2 regions of the Clostridium beijerinckii genome follow, and region 1 is predicted to be linked to the other one. Evidence: a T-box and tRNA genes for the amino acid it is inferred to sense, from the RefSeq annotation. Region 1 holds a T-box; the other holds one or more tRNA genes.

Region 1 (7,526 bases):
TTCTCCAGATGGTCCTATTGTTCCGTTCATATTCTTGGGTAATCCAATTACAATAACCTTTGCATCATATTCATCACAAAACTTTTTTATTTCCGCTATATCTTTTTCTTTATTAGTTCTTCTAACTGTAGTCAGACCTTGAGCAGTGAATCCTAATGGATCACTTACTGCCACTCCTATAGTCTTTGAACCCAAATCTAATCCAAGTATCCTCAAATTACAGCACCTCTCACAACATATAAGCAACAAGTATCAACCAAATCGTGATATTGCACTTTCTTTCATATGCTAAAATTAAAAGTGCCCGTTATAAACGGGCACTCTCTACTTTATCTCTAAATAAGATTTTATAACTTCTTCTAGTATGTCATCTCTTTCGAGTTTTCTTACTAAAGCTCTTGCTCCGTTGTAATTAGTGATATAAGTAGGGTCTCCTGAAATCAAATATCCAACTAATTGATTTATAGGATTATATCCTTTTTCCTGTAATGAATTATAAACCTCTGTTAATATTGTTTTTGTAAGAGCTTCTTTATTCTTACTTAAATCAAATTGCATTGTATGTTCAATATTATTACTCATAAAATTGCTACTTAAAGCAACTCACCCCCTTAATCATTTTATAAGGAAACGATGTCCATATTTATTATTAACTTTATTTTTTAAATTTATTCAATAACTATAATTAGATTATAACCTATTTTTTATAAAAAGTATACTACTTTGCTAAAGTTTCCACTATTTTATATGATTCTTCAATTGCTTCTTGTATCTTTTCTGGCATTTTTCCACCGGCTTGAGCCATGTCTGGTCTTCCGCCGCCTCCGCCGCCAAGCATAGAAGATATTTCTTTTATTAACTTTCCGCAATGAGCACCTTTAGCTACTGCATCTTTAGTTGCCATAGCACAAATAATAACTTTTCCAGCATTTGCACTCATAAGTAAAACTATACTATTTGGAGCTTTATCTCTTACTTTTTCACAAACATCTCTTAAAGTATCACTATCAACGTCTTTTAATTCATAAGAAATTACATTTATATCCTTGACGTTTCTTGAAGAAGATACTATATCATCTATTCCCATTGATGCGAATTTAGATTTTAAAACTGTTATTTCTTTATCTTTTTCCTTAAGCTCCTTAACTTGTTGATCAAGTTTAGCTAACAATTCTTTTTCTGAGCATTTAAGCTTAGTTGAAATTTCTTTTAACAAATCTTTCTTTTCATTTATTATTTTATAAGCTTCTTTTCCTATTACAGCTTCAATTCTTCTTGTTCCTGCCGCAATACCACTTTCAGATATGATTTTAAATAAACCAATCTTTCCTGTGTTGTCTATATGTGTTCCACCACATAGCTCCTTAGAGTATTCACCTGCACTTACAACTCTAACTTTATCAGCATATTTGTCATCAAATATACCTATAGCCCCACTATTTTTTGCTTCTTGAAGATCCATAACTTCTGTAATAACCGGTGTAACACTTGTAATTGCTTCATTTACTAAATCTTCAACCCTATTTATTTCTTCCTCCGTCATAGCTTCAAAGTGAGAAAAGTCAAATCTAAGTCTATCATAACTTACATATGATCCAGCTTGATGAACATGTAATCCAAGAACCTCAGTTAACGCTTTATCTAAAAGGTGAGTTGCAGTATGATTTTTCTTGATGTTTTCACGTCTAACTTTATCCACCTCAATAGTAACTGTATCTCCCACTTTAAGTTCTCCTGATACAACTTCAACAAAATGAACTATTTTTCCACCTATGTTCTTTTTAGTATCAAGTACATTAGCCTTAAAACTATCATTAAATATTACACCTGTGTCTCCTATTTGACCACCCATTTCAGCGTATAAAGGAGTAACATTTGTAACTATAATAGCTTTGTTGCCTTCTGTTATAGTATCTGTAAAGTCTTCCCCTTCAATTAACACTTTAACTTCTGCATTTAAAGTATCATTTTCATACCCATCAAAAACAGTTTCAACTTCTGCTGGTATAATATCTAATGTCTTAACATCAGTTCCCATGTAATTAGAAACTTTTCTTGCACTTCTAGCTCTTTCTCTTTGAACTTTCATTTCTTCATGGAAAGCCTCTTCATCCAATGATAAACCTTCATCTTCTAATATTTCTTTTGTAAGTTCCATTGGGAAACCAAATGTATCATATAATTTGAATCCATCTACACCGCTAAGAACTTTTTCATTCTTTGCTTTTAATTCACTTATAAATCCATTCAATATTTCCATTCCTGAATCTAAAGTTTCTCTGAATTTATCTTCTTCTATTTTAATTACTTTTTTAATATATTCTTTCTTACTATTTAATTCTGGATAAGCCTCACTTGAATCTCTTATAACAGTGTCACATAAATTACAAAGGAATGCTTCTTTAATTCCTAAAGTTTTTCCATGTCTTGCTGCTCTTCTAAGAAGTCTTCTTAAAACGTATCCTCTACCCTCATTAGATGGCATAACATCATCTGAAATCATGAAAGTTATTGATCTAATATGATCAGTTATTAATCTTAAAGATATATCTGTTTTTTGATTTTCTCCATATTTAACATTAGCTAATTTTGCAACTTCATTTAAAATATTTTCTAACGTATCAATTTCAAAAATGCTATTTTTTTCTTGCATTATAGTTGCAAGTCTTTCAAGTCCCATACCTGTATCAATGTTAGTGTTAGCAAGTTTTTCATAATTTCCTTTTCCATCACCATCAAATTGAGTGAAAACAAGGTTCCAGAATTCTATTATTTTATCTTCATCTGCTAATTTAACGAACTCATCAGCGTCAGTTGGTATTTCTTCTGATCTATTAAAATGAATTTCTGTACAAGGACCGCATGGACCTGCACCATGTTCCCAGAAATTATCTTCCTTGCCTAATCTAAATATATGAGTTTTATCTACATCTGTAAGTGTAGTCCAGTATTCATATGCTTCATCATCATCTAAATATATAGTTACATATAATCTATCTTTAGGAAGTTCCAACACTTCTGTGATAAACTCCCAAGCCCAAGGAATTATTTCTTTCTTGAAATAATCTGCAAAAGAAAAGTTTCCAAGCATCTCAAAGAAAGTACCATGTCTACTTGTAATACCTACATTTTCGATATCCCCTGTTCTAATACATTTTTGACAAGTTGTAATTCTTCTCTTTGGCGGCTCTTGTAATCCAGTAAAATAAGGCTTCAATGGAGCCATTCCTGCATTTATTAATAATAAACTTTTATCATTCTTTGGAACCAAAGAAAAACTATTCATTCTTAAATGATCTTTACTTTCAAAAAATTTCAAGTATGCTTCTCTTAAGTCATTGGTTTTCATAAATTTCATAAACTATTCCTCCATTTTTTTAGTTAACAGTTGGCGCCGATATCCATTGAGAATATCTTTTTATTGTTTATACTCTTCTTATGAAGATTTAAGATTTCATAATTATTAGTCATAAGATTTTAATTGTAGAACCACTGCTCTTTTCAAATGTGAAAATATCCTTATTGCAGAAAAGTTCCGTATTGCAGCATAGCTGCTCTTTTTATAGGTGAAAAGTTCTTATTTGCAGCATAGCTGCTCTTTTTATAGGTGTATAATTTACCAAATAAAAAAAGCTCTCTCCCCAAATAGATATAGGGACGAAAGCTAGAATTCCGCGGTACCACCCTAATTATGTATAATATACTTATACATCACTTAGTAATTTATAGCTCCTAGGTAGCTTCAAAATATATAGCCAAAAGTTTTCACCAACCACTTTTTCTCTGAAATGACTATGATAAATTTACTTATCCTATTCATCGCTTAATATTTAATTATTTCATCAAAATTATATTTCATATAGATAATTATGTCAATATTCAACTTTATTTGTGATCCCCTAATGCATAAGCTTTTTTATAGATATATATAAAATCTAAAACAGATAATAATTTATATCATCATATAAAACTTTTATAATGACAGCTATTGGTACTACTAATACCATCCCAACAAATCCACCAAATTTATCTCCTATAAGTAATAAAATTATTATAACAAATGGATGCATCTCTGTGCTATCCCCTGTTATTTTCGGAGATAAAATATCACCTTCAAGCTGCTGAATTATGAACATACCTACAATTACCCAAAATGCCTTTATTGGAGAATCTAAAAGTGCAACTATTATCGCTGGAACTGCACCAAAAATAGGTCCAAAGTAAGGTATTATGTTTAAGATTGCATTTAGTATTGAAATCCATAAAGGGAATTTTACTTTCAATATTAATAATAATATTAAAGTTAATCCGCCTATCAATCCCGAAAGCATCAACTGACTTGCTATATATCTTGTTAACACTCTATCAATATCGCTTAATATTTTTTTAGTAAGCCCTCTTTTAGAAGTTGGTAATAACAGCAGCATTTTACTATATATTTTATTACCATCGCAAAGAAAGTAATAAACCATAATAGGTATAATTGCAAGTGACATTGCGTTATCTCCAATGCTCATTAAATTTTCCACTGCATTTTCTGAAAAATTTGTCCAAAAAGCATTTCCTTTTTCTAAAATTTCATTATAAATTACATTGGTGGTAGAAAAGTCATCCAAGTTATTTTTTTTTAACATCCCTTCTAGCAAGCTGCTTACGTTATCAAATATATTACTTATATTGGATATCTCATTAAATAGCGTAGGAACTATAACAATTATGCATGCAGTTATAATACCTATAATTATTAATATAACTACTATTGAAGATATTTTCTTACTTATTCTAAATTTTGCCTCAAATCCATCCCTAATAGGAGTCAAAGTATAAGCTAAAATAAAAGATGCTACAATAATATTTATTATTGAATTTATTGATTTGTTAAAAATGTAAGCTAATATTAAGCTAATAAAGCATAATAGGGTTATACCTAGAAGAATTGCTTTTTTATGCTTTCTTAATTGCATTGTGCCTATCCATATTATGAGGTAAAGTTTTAAACATAACTCCCTCATTTCCTGTATATAATATATATTCTTCTCCGAGAATGCATCTATTTAAGAGAATAATTTGCTTACCCTTTATCATTTTATCTACTAACCCTGAGCTTATAACTATTGCTTTAATTGAATAATCTTGTATATCTATTATAATATCCTCTAGAACTCCTTTAACATTCCCCAATGTATCAATAACTTCCATATACTTAATCTCTTTAAATGTAAGTCCCTCACCTTTTTTTATATTTTCTATTATTAAATCTTCACCTACATCTATAACATCTTCCATGTCTATATAGTTATTTTTAGAGAACAGATGGCTATTGGATACTTTAAATCCCACAACCTTTCCCCAAAAGAAATCTATGTATAAGTCTTCTACAATACCAATCTTTTTGCCTTTAATGTTATAAACCTTCTTGAAATAGAAGTCTCTAGTTTTAAACATTGTGCACCTCCAAAATAATTTTTAATAGAAAGTCCTTATGTCTGTCTTATATCTATACACTGTAGTATCCCCCTATATTCTCTAAAATAAGTAATATAGTTAACAAACTAAATCTAGTTCATTTGATATGGTCTCCAATAAGAGGAAAATTATTCATATTAATATGCTCAGATGTATAATTTACCATACAATAATTTTGTACTAAATTACAATTTCCATTATACTTTGTGAAGACTTTGCCTCTATGGGGCGGGTTCCTACGAAAATAACAATATTTTCATCATACTTTGTCTTCATGAGCAGTGCTAGAGAACAAAAAAATAGTACCTACTATATTTAGCAAGTACTTAATTCCATTAATCAAAATTTTTGAGATAAAATTTTAATATCCTCTAAATTTGACTGAATCTATTCGAGTTTATATTTACTCCAATCACTTCCACTTATATCTTACTTCTAAGTATTCACCACCTCTGTCGTAGCCTAATATGTTATATCCATTTTTGTTATATCCTTCTTTGTCAAAACCAGCACTATTAAATCCTTTTCTATCATAGCCTTTTTTGTCGTATCCTTCTCTATCATACCCTTCCTCATTATAATATGTCCCATTTCTATGCATTCCTCTTTTATCAAATCCATACTCGTCATATTTCGTGCCATTTTTATGAAATCCTTTAGAATTAAAGCCACGTTCATCGTATCTTTTTAACGCCTTGAAGATGTTCAAAAAATCGCCTTCCAATTTTTTACTTTCAAAAATATTATACCAAGTATATCTTCATAAGTTAATACCATTATGTAAAATATAGGTAAATATTTTATCTCTTCTAGCTGTTAATGCATATTCACTTACATTGTCTATTTATACTGATTTTTAAGTATTATTTCTATCAATTATCAAATCAGAATAATTGCTTAGAAAGTTCTTTTTTGATTCTAAATCACATAGTTAATCCTCTCATAAAACGCGCGCCTTGCTCTGAACCTATAAAGCTTTTTGCTAGCTGTAATGCCCGTATGCTTCTCGCACATTGAAATGTTCTGCAACCTCAAAACAAAAAACTGAGAGCACTTACGCACTCTCAGCCTAAAATATATTTAAATTACAATAACTCTTTAGATTATACTTTCTATTATTCCGCCGCCAACTACTATTTCATCATCGTAAAATACAACTGACTGACCTTTAGTTATTGCTCTTTGTTTTTCCTTAAAGATAACTTTCACTCTACCATTTGGAAGTGGTATCAAAGTCGCTTCCGCTGGTCTTGCAGAATATCTAATTTTCGCTGTAACTTCTATTTCTTTTTCAAGTTTATCAAAAGGAATAAAATTCACATCAGTTGCAATTAATCCTGTCTTGAAGATATCATCTTCAGAACCCAGTACAACTTCGTTGGTTTTTGCATTTATATTTGTTACAAATACTGGCCTTCCAAGTGAAAGTCCAAGTCCTTTTCTTTGTCCAATAGTGTAATATACAATTCCTTTATGCTGACCGAGTATATTACCACTCTTATCAACAAAATTACCTGGTTTAACTCTATCTGGTTCTGCTTCTGAAATATATTTCCCATGATTATTATCAGAAATAAAGCATATTTCTTCACTATCTTTTTTATTATGAACAGCAAGACCAATTTCCTTCGCTATTTCTCTTATTTTTGTCTTTTCATAATCTCCACAAGGCATTAATGTATGTTCTAACTGATCTTGTGTAAAATTATATAAAGCGTACGTTTGATCTTTTCTATCATCATCAGATCTGATTAAAAGATATCTATCATCTCGCTTCTCAATTTTAGCATAATGACCAGTAGCAACATAATCTGCCCCTATACCTCTTGCTCTTCTTAAAAGTTCATCGAACTTCAAATGTTTATTACATTCAATACAAGGATTTGGAGTTTTTCCGTCTATGTATTCTTGAACAAATTTATCAATAACTTTTTCCTTAAAATAATCTCTAAAATTTAAAACATAAAATGGTATATCAAGTTTGTCGCATACTCTTCTTGCATCATCAACAGCAGAAAGGGAGCAGCAGCCCCCTTCCCTTTCTTCAAATTCCTCATCGT
Region 2 (7,526 bases), 1.6 Mb from region 1:
ATTAAGCCCAAATATTAAGCACATAAATAAAAAGTACCCTTTATGTAATACCTACACTAGAGTACTCTTTATTCCTATTTAATGAACTTTATCTATAACTTTCCATAATGTTATTTTCTTAATTCATTAATGCTCTCTATTGCTTTTGCTACCTCTATCTCTGGAACTTCTTCATATCTTGCAAATTCTTTTGTAAATACTCCTCTTCCTTGAGTTAAAGATCTCAATTCAGTAGCATATTTTCTAATTTCGGCAAGCGGAATTTCTGATATAACCTTTTGTTTGTCCCCTTCTGGCTCCATTCCGATTACTCTTCCCCTCTTTTTATTTATATCAGCTATCACATCTCCCATATATTCATTTGGTAATATAACTTCTACTTTCATTATAGGTTCCAATAGAATAGGTTTAGCTTGCTCTAATCCCTTTTTATAAGCTATAGAAGCTGCAACCTTAAAAGCCATTTCAGAAGAATCTACAGAGTGGTATGATCCATCATGAAGAGTCGCTTTAAGACCTATAACTGGGCATCCTGCTAAAACACCATGAGTTATACACTCTCTTAATCCTTTTTCTACTGCTGGAATAAAATTTCTTGGGACTGCGCCACCAACAACGTTATCAATAAATTCTAATTCTTCCTCCCCATCTGTTCTACGTTCAAATTTAATTACCACATCTCCATACTGTCCATGTCCACCAGACTGCTTTTTATGTTTTCCTTGTACATCTGAAAATCCCTTTATAGTTTCTTTATAAGGTACCTTTGGTAAACTTAATACTGCTTCTACACCAAATTTACTTTTTATTTTACTTGCGATTACATTAATATGTGTTTCTCCTAGTCCTGAGATTACAATTTCTGCGTTTTCTACATCTCTATCAATTTGAAAAACAGGATCTTCATCTTTTAACTTGGCCAAGGCTTGAGATATCTTTTCCTCATCCCCTTTAGCTTGAGGGATTACAGCCATTGAGAAAACTGTTTTAGGAAAATTCATTTTGTCATATATTACTTTAAAATCAGAACTAGCTAAAGTATCGCCTGTATTTGTATACTGTAACTTAGAAATAGCACCTATATCACCAGCTATTATTCTTTTAGCTGGTATTTGTGTCTTACCTCTAATAAAACATATATGGGATAACTTTTCATTCTTATCTTTATTAACATTTAATACTGTCATATCATCTTTCGCTTCACCTGTAATAACTCTAAAAAATGATATCCTACCTACAAATGGATCTGCAATAGTTTTAAATACTAATGCAGAAAAAGGCTTATCTTGATTGAGATTAACAAAAACCTCTTCATCATTTAAAACGTCTACAGCTTTTTGTGGAATAGCATATTCTGGCGATGGAAAACATTCTACAATATCATCAATTAAAGAATCCATTCCAATAACTTTTGTAGCACTTCCACACATAACAGGGGCAATATCTCCACTAGCACATCCACTTATAAGGCCCTTATATATTTCCTCATCACTCAATTCGCCTTCACTAAAATATTTATCAAGCAATACTTCATCAGTCTCAGCGACAGCTTCCATAATCATCTTCTTACAATTTTCAACTTCATCCTGGAGCTCTTCAGGTATATCCAGTATTTTTATTTCCTTGGTCTTTACATCGTATACTCTTGCTTGTTTGGATATTATATTTATTACCCCTTTAAAATTGTCTTCTTCTCCTATAGGATACTGAATAGGCACCACGCTGATGCCAAATTTTTCTTTAAGAGATGCTAATACTTTATTAAAATCCGAGTTCTCTCTATCTAATTTATTTATAAAAAATGTTCTAGGCAATTTAATTTTGTTACAATATTCCCAGGCTCTTTCAGTTCCCGCCTTGACACCTGAAACTCCGCTTACAACTATCATACCTACATCCACGGCTCTCATTCCTTCGATACATTCACCTTGAAAGTCTGCATATCCAGGAATATCTATAAGATTTATTTTAACATTATCTAATTCAATTGGTGCTACTGAAAGAGCAATAGAAAATTGTCTCTTCTTTTCTTCAGTATCAAAATCTAAAACCGTAGTCCCATCCTCAATATTCCCTAATCTATCTGTAATTTTTGAATAATACAGAAGGCTTTCCGCTAAGGAAGTCTTTCCAGTTCCATTATGCCCCATTAATCCTACATTTCTTAAATTTTTAATACTATAATCTTTCATAATGCTGCCAAACCCTTAATCTACCCTAGAGATTGGCTCCCACCTGCCTTTCACTTAATAATGCTATATGTTATATTTCTATTTCTATTCGTTAAATCCTCCTTATTTTCTTAATTTTCTGAAAATTTATATTTATCCTATTTTTGAAGTAGCCCTTTAAATTAATTTGATGTTTTCTTGTAGTATTAACCAAAAAACATTATAATTTTATCTGTTAATATCTTTATAATCATGTTTATTACTTTAAATCTATCTTTGTGGAGGAAAATTTAATGAAAGCAAAAAAGAATTTAAGAAACTTCTATATGTTTTGGTTTGCTTTACTTGCAATTTCTATAACTATCGGAGTCCTATTTATAAAACCCCAAGTGGGTGTTGCTGACCAAGGTGATTTCTATAGAATTATGAATATATCTGGTCTGTCATTATTAGACTCAGATACGAACAATCCTAACTCTGTAGGATATTACGACTTTATTGTGACTGATTATAAGATTACCCCTTTAAACAATACCGATTCTAAAAGCATCTGGAATTGTAGTTTGAGCTATCTAATAATACTTGTTAATTATATATGCAAATCACTTGATCATAATATATTTAAAACTCAATATTTAGCTGTCATCTATAGTATTATATATATTCTTTCATTTATCATAATATTAAAATCTTTGAATATAAAAAATAATATTAAATCTATGATGGTTGTACTAATAACCGCATTCATTTTCTTTGATGGCAATTATTTAATTTGGTTTAATAGCCTATATGGAGAACCAATGATGATAACTACACTATCATTGCTTGTTGCATCCATTCTTAACTATATTCAATACAAATACGTAATAAAGGGAACGGAAAAATTAATGTCGAAAATACTTTATATATTATTTTCAGCCTTTTTATTTTTAGGTTCTAAATTACAAGTTATTACTTCTTTACCTATTATTATAATTCTTATATGTAAAATATTATTGAATAATAGATATAATCTAAATAAAATCAGTTTAGCTATTTTATATGTTATTACATGCTTATTGATAATCTATCCTATTCGCATCAATATGAATAGCAACAACTTAAGTAAAGACACCCAGTATAACTCAGTCTTTTATGGCGTATTAAACGAATCTACTACTCCAGAGCAAGACTTGGTAGATTTAGGCTTAGATCCTGATTTATCAGCTGAGGCTGGGAAACATGCTTATTTGGATTCCGATGAATATGTCAAATATATTCCTGGTTCAGAAATAACTGATGAAAAATTCTACAGCAAAATAAATAACTTTAAACTTGCAAAATTCTATTTAACTCACCCTACTCGTTTATTAAATGGCATGAAATATACCGCAAGTAAGGCATTTTATACTAGTACTGGACTAGGTAAGTACTCAAAAGCTGATAGTTCAACCCCAGTTAGGGATTTCCATCGTTTCACACTTTGGTCATCTATAAGGGAAAAAATATTACCTAGAAATTTATATTTTATAGGATTAATTTATCTTATTATTCTGTTATGCTCACTGTATAAATATATTCGAAATAGTTCTAATCCTGAAATAAAGAACAAAATTTTCTTGCTTTGGACTGTTATATTTATAGGTATGCTTCAATTTCCAATGCCTTTTGTAGGCAATGGAAAGGCTGATACCGCGAAACAATTATTTTTGTTCAACTTCACTTTTGATGGATTATTAATACTTATTCTTATTTATATTCTATTTAAAGTAAATGATCTATTTAAAATAAAATTTAATTCATCTCATAAATAGGTTTAATAAGTAATTTTAGAGTAATTGTAATTTTGTTTACTCCAATTAAACCAATGTCTATATTTGTTTCTCACTAACTTATACTTATGTTTGCATAACATATTTAATTTCTGTTATAGAAAATGAAGGCTAAGTACATAATGCTTAATTTGCATCATATACTTAGCCTTCACAATTTTTATTCCTTATTTTCATACCTTAATATAATTAACTGATTTATATTATTTTAAAATTTGAATGATTAATTTGGTTTTAATCTTAAATTACTATATCCCAATTATTCAAATTATCTTTTATTTATCTTCATTAAACTTGGCAACTATATGCATTCTAAATAGATTAATCAATATTAGTGTAATGCCTCCAACCGTATCTATTATAACATCTCTAAAAGCACCTTCTCTTCCTAAAACAAATAATTGATGTATTTCATCAGAACAAGCGTAAAAAAATACAAAAGCTACTGTCACAAAAATAACCCTTCTGATGTTAAAATACAATTTAAACACATTAAATGCTAGTAATGATAATACCATATATTCAAGAAAATGTGCACATTTTCTAACTATAAAATTAGTAAGCTGCCCAAAGATTCCATTCATATTGATACCTATAGCAGAAAGAATATTTATTACGCCTTCACTTTGAGAATCAGATATTTGAGCAGGTTGATTAGACATAATAAATATCCCTATCATCCAAACTATTAATAAAAACCAGTAAATAATTTTCCTTTTGTTCTTCATACGCCATCCTCTTTAAGTACAATTTTAAAATTCACAGATATTATATTACTCAGACATATATCTATTTATATAAGCAAGTGATTCTTCTAATAATTCTTGCCCCTTTTCCAAACCATCTATTTTCATCTCTAAACTACAGATTCTTTGATCAATTTGATACATAAACTGCTTTATATCTTGTAGCAACTTTGCTTCATAAGTAACTTGTACACCTTCATCATCAATGTATATTTTTTCTGGTGGAGCACCACACTTAGAACACTTAGCATATATTCCTTGTTTATCTAAATTATTAAACACCTTAAATGTATCGTTATTACACTCTGCACAATTTGATAACATTATAAATTCATAATAACTCACATCATAATAATAAGTACTTCCACAGTCTTTACAGACTAATTTAAGTTTATTGTCTTCTGTTGATATATGAAATTCATTACCGCTACATCCATCTTTTTTGCAGACAATAGTTCTTACCATAATCCTACCCCTCGCAATATAATTTTTATACAATAAATAAAAATACTAAATTACATTTTTACATATATTTTACATATAAATTATATATTATAATTCATTCATTGTATACTTTAACAATTAGTATTTTTAGCCTATTTTATACTGTTGTTCTACTATTTTCTGCATCATATAACTCATGCTAGTAATAAATATTGTTGTTAAATAATATTTATAATAAAAAAATAAAAAAACTATGAATAAAATTCATAGTTTTCAATGGTGGAGATAAAGAGATTCGAACTCTTGACCCCCTGCGTGCAAGGCAGGTGCTCTCCCAACTGAGCTATACCCCCATGGTGGACCTTCAGGGACTCGAACCCTAGACCTACCGGTTATGAGCCGGTTGCTCTAACCAACTGAGCTAAAGATCCGTAAGTTAAATTTCTTTAACTTAACTCTTGTAATCTACAAGATTACCTCGCAACGTCCTACTCTGCCACACAGTCTCCCATGCAGTACCATCGGCGCTATAGACCTTAACTTTCCTGTTCGGAATGGGAAGGAGTGTTACCTCTATGCCATCATCACGAGATGCTAGTTCATTCCAAATCTTTGATTTGGCTTCATGAACTGTACTCCTCAACTTCGTTGAGCGAGTTTCCTTTTTGAAAAAACTTTGTTCTTTCAAAATTGCACACAGTTTCTTTAATGTATATTACAACTTGATTATATTGGTCAAGCCCTCGACCTATTAGTATCAGTCAGCTAAATACGTTGCCGCACTTACACCTCTGACCTATCAACCTTGTAGTCTTCAAGGGGTCTTACTAGCTTATGCTATGGGAAATCTCATCTTGAGGTGGGCTTCACACTTAGATGCTTTCAGCGTTTATCCCTTCCCGACTTAGCTACCCAGCTATGCTTCTGGCGAAACAACTGGTACACCATAGGTCAGTCCATCCCGGTCCTCTCGTACTAAGGACAGCTCCTCTCAAATTTCCTACGCCCGCGACGGATAGGGACCGAACTGTCTCACGACGTTCTGAACCCAGCTCGCGTGCCGCTTTAATGGGCGAACAGCCCAACCCTTGGGACCTACTTCAGCCCCAGGATGCGACGAGCCGACATCGAGGTGCCAAACCTCCCCGTCGATGTGAACTCTTGGGGGAGATCAGCCTGTTATCCCCGAGGTAGCTTTTATCCGTTGAGCGATGGCCCTCCCACGAGGTACCACCGGATCACTAAGCCCGACTTTCGTCCCTGCTCCACTTGTAGGTGTCGCAGTCAGGCTCCCTTCTGCCTTTACACTCTTCGAACGATTTCCGACCGTTCTGAGGGAACCTTTGGGCGCCTCCGTTACATTTTAGGAGGCGACCGCCCCAGTCAAACTGCCCACCTAACAATGTCCTGTCACCAGTTTCATGGCATCCAGTTAGAACTTCAATACTATCAGGGTGGTATCCCAACAACGACTCCACCAAGGCTGACGCCCTAGTTTCCCAGTCTCCCACCTATCCTGTACAGACAATACCGAAATTCAATGCTAAGCTACAGTAAAGCTCTACGGGGTCTTTCCGTCCAATCGCGGGTAGCGAGCATCTTCACTCGCACTACAACTTCGCCGGATTTGCAGTTGAGACAGTGCACAAGTCATTACGCCATTCGTGCGGGTCAGAACTTACCTGACAAGGAATTTCGCTACCTTAGGACCGTTATAGTTACGGCCGCCGTTTACTGGGGCTTAAGTTCACACCTTCGCGATATTTCGCTAAGTGTTCCCCTTAACCTTCCAGCACCGGGCAGGCGTCAGCCCCTATACATCAGCTTTCGCTTTAGCAGAGACCTGTGTTTTTGTTAAACAGTTGCTTGTGCCTATTCTCTGCGGCCTGATTTCTCAGGCACCCCTTCTCCCGAAGTTACGGGGTCAATTTGCCTAGTTCCTTAACTGCAATTCTTCCGTCGGCCTTAGGATTCTCTCCTCATCTACCTGTGTCGGTTTGCGGTACGGGCACTACTTCTCTCTCTAGATGCTTTTCTTGGAAGCATGGAATCAGATACTTCGGTTCCGTAGAACCTTCCCCATCACGCCTCAGAATTGTTGGAACGGATTTGCCAATCCCAACTCCCTAAACGCTTAGACTAGCATCCAATAGCTAGCACATCCTATCCTTCTCCGTCACACCATCGATAATAACGATTATAGTGGTATTGGAATATCAACCAATTGTCCATCGACTACGCCTTTCGGCCTCGCCTTAGGTCCCGACTAACCCTGAGAAGACAAACTTTACTCAGGAAACCTTAGATATTCGGCCTGTAGGATTCTCGCCTACATCTCGCTACTAATGCCAACA

The links. A T-box is a leader RNA that pairs with one kind of tRNA and senses whether it is charged. The one in region 1 lies ahead of alaS (alanine--tRNA ligase), so its partner is inferred to be a tRNA-Ala.
Region 2: it encodes a tRNA-Ala, which carries the amino acid that the T-box ahead of alaS (alanine--tRNA ligase) is inferred to sense. The anticodon was not compared.

The regions. Positions count from the first base shown of each region.
Region 1 is NZ_CP144906.1:1,313,972-1,321,497, reverse strand. Features, by position in the region: gene ruvX (Holliday junction resolvase RuvX) at 1-216, opposite strand, end outside; gene PZA12_RS06155 (IreB family regulatory phosphoprotein) at 325-582, opposite strand; gene alaS (alanine--tRNA ligase) at 719-3,358, opposite strand; T-box leader at 3,651-3,829, opposite strand; gene PZA12_RS06145 (AI-2E family transporter) at 3,936-4,964, opposite strand; gene PZA12_RS06140 (PRC-barrel domain-containing protein) at 4,945-5,445, opposite strand; gene PZA12_RS06135 (hypothetical protein) at 5,879-6,175, opposite strand; gene mnmA (tRNA 2-thiouridine(34) synthase MnmA) at 6,565-7,526, opposite strand, start outside.
Region 2 is NZ_CP144906.1:5,299,595-5,307,120, forward strand. Features, by position in the region: gene fusA (elongation factor G) at 111-2,192, opposite strand; gene PZA12_RS23780 (hypothetical protein) at 2,465-3,964, shown strand; gene PZA12_RS23785 (VanZ family protein) at 4,258-4,710, opposite strand; gene PZA12_RS23790 (hypothetical protein) at 4,756-5,193, opposite strand; tRNA gene PZA12_RS23795 (tRNA-Ala) at 5,450-5,525, opposite strand; tRNA gene PZA12_RS23800 (tRNA-Ile) at 5,527-5,603, opposite strand; rRNA gene rrf (5S ribosomal RNA) at 5,648-5,764, opposite strand; rRNA gene PZA12_RS23810 (23S ribosomal RNA) at 5,904-7,526, opposite strand, start outside.